2 regions of the Saccharopolyspora sp. NPDC000995 genome follow, and region 2 is predicted to be linked to the other one. Evidence: riboswitches for the same ligand, from Rfam matches in the RefSeq annotation. Region 2 holds a riboswitch; the other holds the start of a gene.
What was found. A riboswitch is a leader RNA that binds a small molecule or an ion and turns the genes downstream of it on or off. The one in region 2 is predicted to bind glycine.

Region 1 (3,400 bases), on a different contig from region 2:
CTCGACCGGCAGGTCCTTCGTGTAGCCCATGCCGCCGTGCATCTGCAGCACCCTGTCGACGATCTCGTTGGCGCGGGTGGCGCCGAAAAGCTTGGCCACCGACTGCGCATGCCGGGAGTCCATGCCCTGGTCCACCTGCCAGGCCGCCTGCAGCACCAGCCAGCGCAGCGCCTCGATCTCCACGGCGGAGTCGGCGATCATCCACTGGATGGCCTGGCGCTCGGCGATCGGCTTGCCGAACGTCTCGCGGGTCTTGGCGTACTCCATGCCCATCTCGACGAGCCGTTCGCAGGCTCCGAGGGCGCGGGCGGGCAGCAGGTAGCGGCCGCGGCCGATCCACTGCATGGCGAGCTTGAAGCCGTGGCCGACCTCACCGAGCACGTTGCGCTCCGGAACGCGCACGTTGTCGAACACCAGCGCGGCGGGCTGCCGCTCCCACGGGCCCATGATGGCGATCGGCTCGGACTTCCAGCCCGCGGCCCGGTCGGCCAGGAAGCAGGTGACCCCGCCGTTGGCGCCCTTCTCCTTGTCCGTGACGGCGAAGACCATCACGAAGTCGGCGTCGATGCCGCCGGTGATGAACGTCTTCTCGCCGTTGATCACCCACTCGTCGCCGTCCTTGACGGCGGTGGTGCGCAGGTTCTTGGCGTCGGAGCCAGCGTCCGGCTCGGTGATCGCGAAGCACGACTTGCGGGTGCCCTCGATCGTCGGGAGCAGGTAGCGCTCCTTCTGCTCGTCGTTGGCGTAGTACAGGATGTTGTCCGCGTAGCCGCCGAAGCGAAACGGCACGAACGTGCGACCGAGCTCAACCTCGATGAGCGCCGTCATCACGGCCGACAGGCCCATGCCGCCGTACTCCTCGGGCGTCTGCACGCCCCAGAACCCGGCCTGCTTCGCCTTGTCCTGCAGTTCCCGCTGCTCGTCCTTGGTCAGGCCACGTTCCCCGCCCCGCTCACGCCGCAGCACCTCGGGCTCCAGCGGCACCAGCTCGCGCTGGACGAAGTTGCGCACCCAGTCGCGGATGTCACGCTCTGTGTCGGACAGCGAGAAGTCGACCATCGCCGAATTCCTTTCGGTGCAACCACCTAACTAACGTCGTCCCTTATGGCAGCCTAAGACCGCCCCGACGACGTGAGCGCTACGCGACCGATGATCGAACGCCTCGCGAAGTACCTCGGTGCTCCGGCTCGGCGATGGGTCCTCCAGCCGCGGCTTCCCGGACGACGCCGGCCTGGAGAAGCAGCACCGCGAGCTTGCCGAATGAGATCACTGCGCCCCCCGGTTGACTCCGGTCACGTTCGGTTCGTAGCGTCGGCGTTCGCACAACCGAATACCGCGCCGATGACGTCGTGCGGGAGAGACTCCAACCCCGAGCTACCTCGGAGAGCGGAGCGCCGAAGGAGCAATTACTCCCCAGCAAACTCTCAGGCACCGGCACCGCACGACACCAGGCGAACACGGAGAAAAGCAGGAGCAACGCGCTTCTCGCCCACGGTGCAAGCTGCCCCTCGCGGGGTGGCGAAACTCTCAGGCCAATGACTCCGGGGAGACCGCCCGACCAGCGCAAGCCCGCGCAGGCCGGGGTCGAGGTGCCCCCGATAAGGTTGGGTGCAGTGAGCTGACCGGCCCTCGACTGCCGACCGGCGCCCACCAGGAGGAGTCTCACCATGTCGTCGCCACGACAGACGCCCTTGCACCGAGTGCACGAAGCCCTCGGGGCGACGTTCACCGAGTTCGCCGGTTGGCGGATGCCGCTGCGCTACTCCGGCGACACCGCCGAGCACAACGCGGTGCGCAACAACGCCGGCCTGTTCGACCTGACCCACATGGGTGAGATCCGGATCAGCGGCCCGCAGGCCGCCGAGGCGCTGGACTACGCGCTGGTCGCCAACGCCTCCGCGATCAAGCCCGGTCGCGCTCGCTACACGATGATCTGCAACGCCACCGGCGGCGTGCTGGACGACCTGATCGTCTACCGGCTCGACGAGCAGGAGTTCCTGGTGGTGGCCAACGCGGCGAACGCCGCCGTGGTCTCCGCCGAACTGACCGAGCGACTCGACGGCTTCGACGCCGAGCACCAGGACGTCTCCGACGACTACGCGCTGATCGCCGTGCAGGGCCCGAACGCGGTCGCCATCCTCGCCCCGCTGACCGACACCGACCTCGCCGAGGTCAAGTACTACGCGGGCTACCGCAGCCAGGTCGCCGGCAAGGACGTGCTGCTGGCGCGAACCGGCTACACCGGCGAGGACGGCTTCGAGCTGTTCACCGCGCCCGGCGACGCCGAGGCCGTCTGGCAGGCGCTGACCGAGTCCGGCGCGCAGCACGGCCTGCAGCCCGCCGGGTTGTCCTGCCGCGACACGCTGCGGCTGGAGGCGGGCATGCCGCTGTACGGCAACGAGCTGTCCACCGACCTCACGCCCTTCCACGCCAACCTCGACCGGGTGGTCAAGCTGGACAAGCCCGGCGACTTCGTCGGCAAGGACGCGCTGGCCGCCGCTGCGGAGAAGCCCACCGAGCGCACGCTGGTCGGGCTGAGGACCGACCAACGCCGGGCGCCCCGGCACGGCTACCGCGTGCTGGACGCCGACGGTGCCGAGATCGGCGTCGTGACCAGCGGTGCCCCGTCGCCGACCCTCGGCCACCCGATCGGCATGGCCTACGTCGACCGCGCGCACAGCGAACCCGGCACCCAACTGCAGGTCGACATCCGCGGCAAAAACGTCGCGGTGCAGGTCGTCGAGCTGCCGTTCTACCGCCGCAATGCCTGACGAGATCGAACCAGGAGGCAACACAATGTCGACACCGGACCTGTTTAACGACCAGCTGGCCGCGGTGGACCCCGAGGTGGCAGCGGCGGTCGGCGCCGAGCTCAACCGCCAGCAGACCACGCTGGAGATGATCGCCTCGGAGAACTTCGCACCGCAGGCGGTCCTGGAGGCGCAGGGCTCGGTGCTGACCAACAAGTACGCCGAGGGCTACCCGGGGCGCCGCTACTATGGTGGTTGCGAGCACGTCGACGTCGTCGAGCAGCTGGCCATCGACCGCGTCAAGGAGCTGTTTGGGGCCTCCTTCGCCAACGTGCAGCCGCACTCCGGGGCGCAGGCCAACGCGGCGGCGATGTTCGCGTTGCTCAAGCCCGGCGACACGATCATGGGCCTGGACCTGGCCCACGGCGGTCACCTCACGCACGGCATGCGGATCAACTTCTCCGGCAAGCTCTACAACGTGGTGCCCTACCACGTGCGCGCGGATGACCACCGCGTGGACATGGACGAGGTCGCCCGGCTGGCGCGGGAGAACAAGCCGCAGCTGATCATCGCCGGCTGGTCGGCGTACCCTCGGCAGCTGGACTTCAAGCGGTTCCGGGAGATCGCCGACGAGGTCGGCGCCTACCTGA
Region 2 (3,400 bases):
GCTCTGCGCGCCCGGTGGTGACAGGAAGGTTCCCTTGCTTTCAGCCGTGCTGCGCCCATCGGTCGGCGAGCACTTGCGCGAACAGCGCGGAGCGGACGTTGGGGTCTTCGAGGTCGACTTCCACGAGTTGGGTGAGCCGCTTCATCCGGTACCGGAAGGTGTTCGGGTGCACGCGCAACTCGCGGCTCGCCTGCCGGGGATCGCCGGGGTGGCGCAGCCACGCGTGGAGCGTGGCCAGGTATTCGGTGCCCTGCGTTCGGTCGTGCTCGCGCAGCACCGGTAGCGGGCCGAGGGCACCGATACCGGCGTCGGTCGCCGCACCGGCCATCCGGCTGAGCACCAGCAGATGCCAGTTCTCCTCGTACACCGCCACCCGCTGCTGTAGTTGGCCGGCGCGCAGCAGGCTGATCAGTTCCTCGGCTTGCGACCGCGACTGGGAAAGCTCGGCGACCGCCACCGCGGTGCCCGCCGCGATCAGCGGGCGCGGCGAAACGTCGTGGGACGTGAGCGCTGCCCGCAGATCCGGCCAGCCGCCCGCGCGCCCCCGGTCGGGCACCAGTGCGTAGAGCATGGTGCCGATCTCGGTGACCAGCGGGCGCCGCCCGATCCCGCGCGTGATCCACTCCCACATCGCCAACCGGTGCCCCTCCGCGGGGCTGGCGGACGGGGGCATTTCGATGGCGACGACTCGGTGCGCTTCGGCGGGCACCGCCAGTTCGTTCGCTGCCGCCCGCCAGCCTTCGCCGCCCTCCAGTAGCAGCCGCACCTGTTCGGCGGATCGGCGGCGTGCCCCGTCCGCCACCGCACGCCACCGCAGCAGTTGCAGTGCAACCAGAGGTGCGGTGTCGGCGAACGCGGTGGAGCGCTCTTCGGAGACCTCGCCGGGGACCACGGCCCACATCGAGCCGAGCAGTTCGCCGCCCATCCGGATCGGCACCACCAGCCGGGGCAGGGTGCCGTCCTGCTGGGCGGGTACGAAGATCGCCGAACTGCCCTTGCTGAGCTGGCGGAACGTGCCGCGGGCACGGAACTTGGCGAGCACGTCGTCGGGCTGCCTCCGGCCCATGATCGTCGAGACCCGCGCCGGGTCGGTGAGGTCCTGCCGGGCGGAGTAGGCCAGGACCTGGGAGCGCGCGTCCTCGATGGTGACTGGCGCGTCCACCACGTCCGCCACCGCGTCGGCGAGCCGGAACAGGTCCCCGACCCCGGTGCTGGGTGCGTCGGCCTCCTCGATTTCGGTCCCGGCCAGCGCGGCACGGATCAGCCACACCAACTGCGCCCACGCCGTTCCAGGCCGGACCTCGACCAGCGCCACCCCCGCGGCCCGGGCTGCCGCGGCCACCGCGTCGTCCGCCGAAATCGGTGGTTTGAGCAGCACCGCTGCTGCACCCTTCGCGCCGCAATTCCTCGTCAGCGCCACCGCGTGCTCGCTGTCCGAGATGCCCACGCCCAGCACGAGATCGCCGCCCGCCGCCGTCGGCGGCTGATCGGGTTCGGCGATGACGACGTCCCCGACGCACACTCTCGGTTCCGGGGCGACCACGGTGCGCAGCAGTGTAGGGCCGACGCGCTCGACCAGTGCCCGGATCTCCAGCATCACTGGCCTCCTGAATGCCTAGGGCAGCCTCCGGGCGTGGTGGGGGAGGGCATTGACACCAGAGCTGGCCCGTTTATCGTTGCTGAGCACACCGACAATCGCATACCGGCCGTCGACCCCGTGCGGGAGAGACCCTGCGAGCTCACGCCGAGCTCCCAGGGCGCCGAAGGAGCAAGACTCCCCACAAACTCTCAGGCACCCATGACCGTTCGGGCGAGGCAACTCTGGAAAGCGTGCGTCGCATCGACGCTCCACCCACGGTGCAAGCCGCGATGACCTGCGGCGAAGCTCTCAGGTTCCGCAACAGAGGGGGAGGCCCAGCCACCACGGGCACGAGTGCCCCCTGACAGCCTTGGAGCCTCCCAACATGTCCCTGCCTGCGCACCTGCTTTACTCCGAAGAGCACGAGTGGATCGAGGACCGCGACGAAGTAGTCCGCATCGGCATCACCCAGCACGCCGCGGACGCGCTCGGCGACATCGTCTACGTGCAGCTTCCCGAGGTGGGCGACAAGATCGAAGCGGGCCAGGCCTGCGGGGAGCTGGAGTCCACGAAGTCCGTCAGCGACCTGTTCGCGCCGGTGACCGGCGAGGTCGTGGCGCTCAACGAGTCCGTCGTGGACGCCCCGGCGCTGCTCAACGCGGAGCCATTCGGCGACGGATGGCTGCTCGATGTGCGCCCGACCAGCACCGGTTCGCTGCTCACCGCTGAGCAGTACGCCGAGTTGATCGCGCAGTAGTGGGCCAGGCGAGGTAGGAGGCGGTCAATGGCGATCAGCGTCTTCGACCTGTTTTCGGTGGGTATTGGGCCGTCCAGTTCGCACACGGTTGGTCCGATGCGTGCGGCGCGGTTGTTCGTGCAGCGGTTGCACAGCGCGGGGCGGTTGCCGCTGGTCGAGCGGATCAAGGCGGAGTTGTTCGGGTCGTTGGGTGCGACCGGGCATGGGCACGGTAGTCCGAAGGCTGTGCTGCTCGGTTTGGAGGGGCACAGTCCGGAGACTGTTGATCCGGCGGCGGTGGAAGGCCGGGTCAGCGAGATCCGGGAGTCCGGGCGGTTGCGTTTGGACGGGGTGCAGGAGATCCGGTTCACCGTAGACCGTGACTTGGTCATGCACCGGCGCAAGTCGTTGCCGTTGCACCCCAACGGGATGCGCTTCGCCGCGTTCGGTGCCGATGATGCCGAGCTGGACAGCGCGGTGTTCTACTCGGTGGGCGGTGGCTTCGTCGTTGACGAAGACGCTACCGGCACTGATCGGATCAAACCGGACGAGACCGCGGTGCGGTACCCGTTCCGCACGGGTGTAGAACTGCTCGCGCGGACCGAGCAGTCGGGGCTGCCGATCAGCGGTGTGATGCTGGCGAACGAGTTGTCGTGGCGTGGCGAGGATGCCGTGCACAAGGAGTTGCACGGCATCTGGCAGGTCATGCGTGAATGCGTTCACAACGGCTGCCGCAACTCCGGTGAGCTGCCCGGTGGGCTGAAGGTCCGTCGTCGGGCGGCGGAGCTGGCGGCTTCATTGACCGAGCGCGACGATCCGCTGGAGTGGGTCACGCTGTTCGCGCTGGCGGTGAATGAGGAGAACGCGGCTGGTGGGCGGGTGGTGACCGCACCGACCAACGGTGCGGCCGGGATCGTTCCTGCGGTCCTGCATTACTACACGCGCTTCGTGCCTGGCGCGGATGATGCTGGTGTCGTGCGGTTCCTGTTGGCGGCGGGTGCGGTCGGCGTGTTGTTCAAGGAGAACGCGTCGATTTCGGGTGCGGAGGTCGGTTGTCAGGGCGAGGTGGGTTCCGCGTGTTCGAT

Region 1: another riboswitch for glycine. It lies ahead of gcvT (glycine cleavage system aminomethyltransferase GcvT); the one in region 2 lies ahead of gcvH (glycine cleavage system protein GcvH).

Annotation. Positions count from the first base shown of each region.
Region 1 covers NZ_JBSFLZ010000009.1:75,252-78,651, reverse strand. The annotation lists gene ACWDKQ_RS05505 (acyl-CoA dehydrogenase family protein) at 1-1,059, opposite strand, end outside; glycine riboswitch at 1,343-1,450, shown strand; glycine riboswitch at 1,451-1,552, shown strand; gene gcvT (glycine cleavage system aminomethyltransferase GcvT) at 1,668-2,771, shown strand; gene glyA (serine hydroxymethyltransferase) at 2,797-3,400, shown strand, end outside.
Region 2 covers NZ_JBSFLZ010000061.1:2,501-5,900, reverse strand. The annotation lists gene ACWDKQ_RS20175 (PucR family transcriptional regulator) at 41-1,597, opposite strand; glycine riboswitch at 1,711-1,815, shown strand; glycine riboswitch at 1,816-1,914, shown strand; gene gcvH (glycine cleavage system protein GcvH) at 1,965-2,336, shown strand; gene ACWDKQ_RS20165 (L-serine ammonia-lyase) at 2,364-3,400, shown strand, end outside.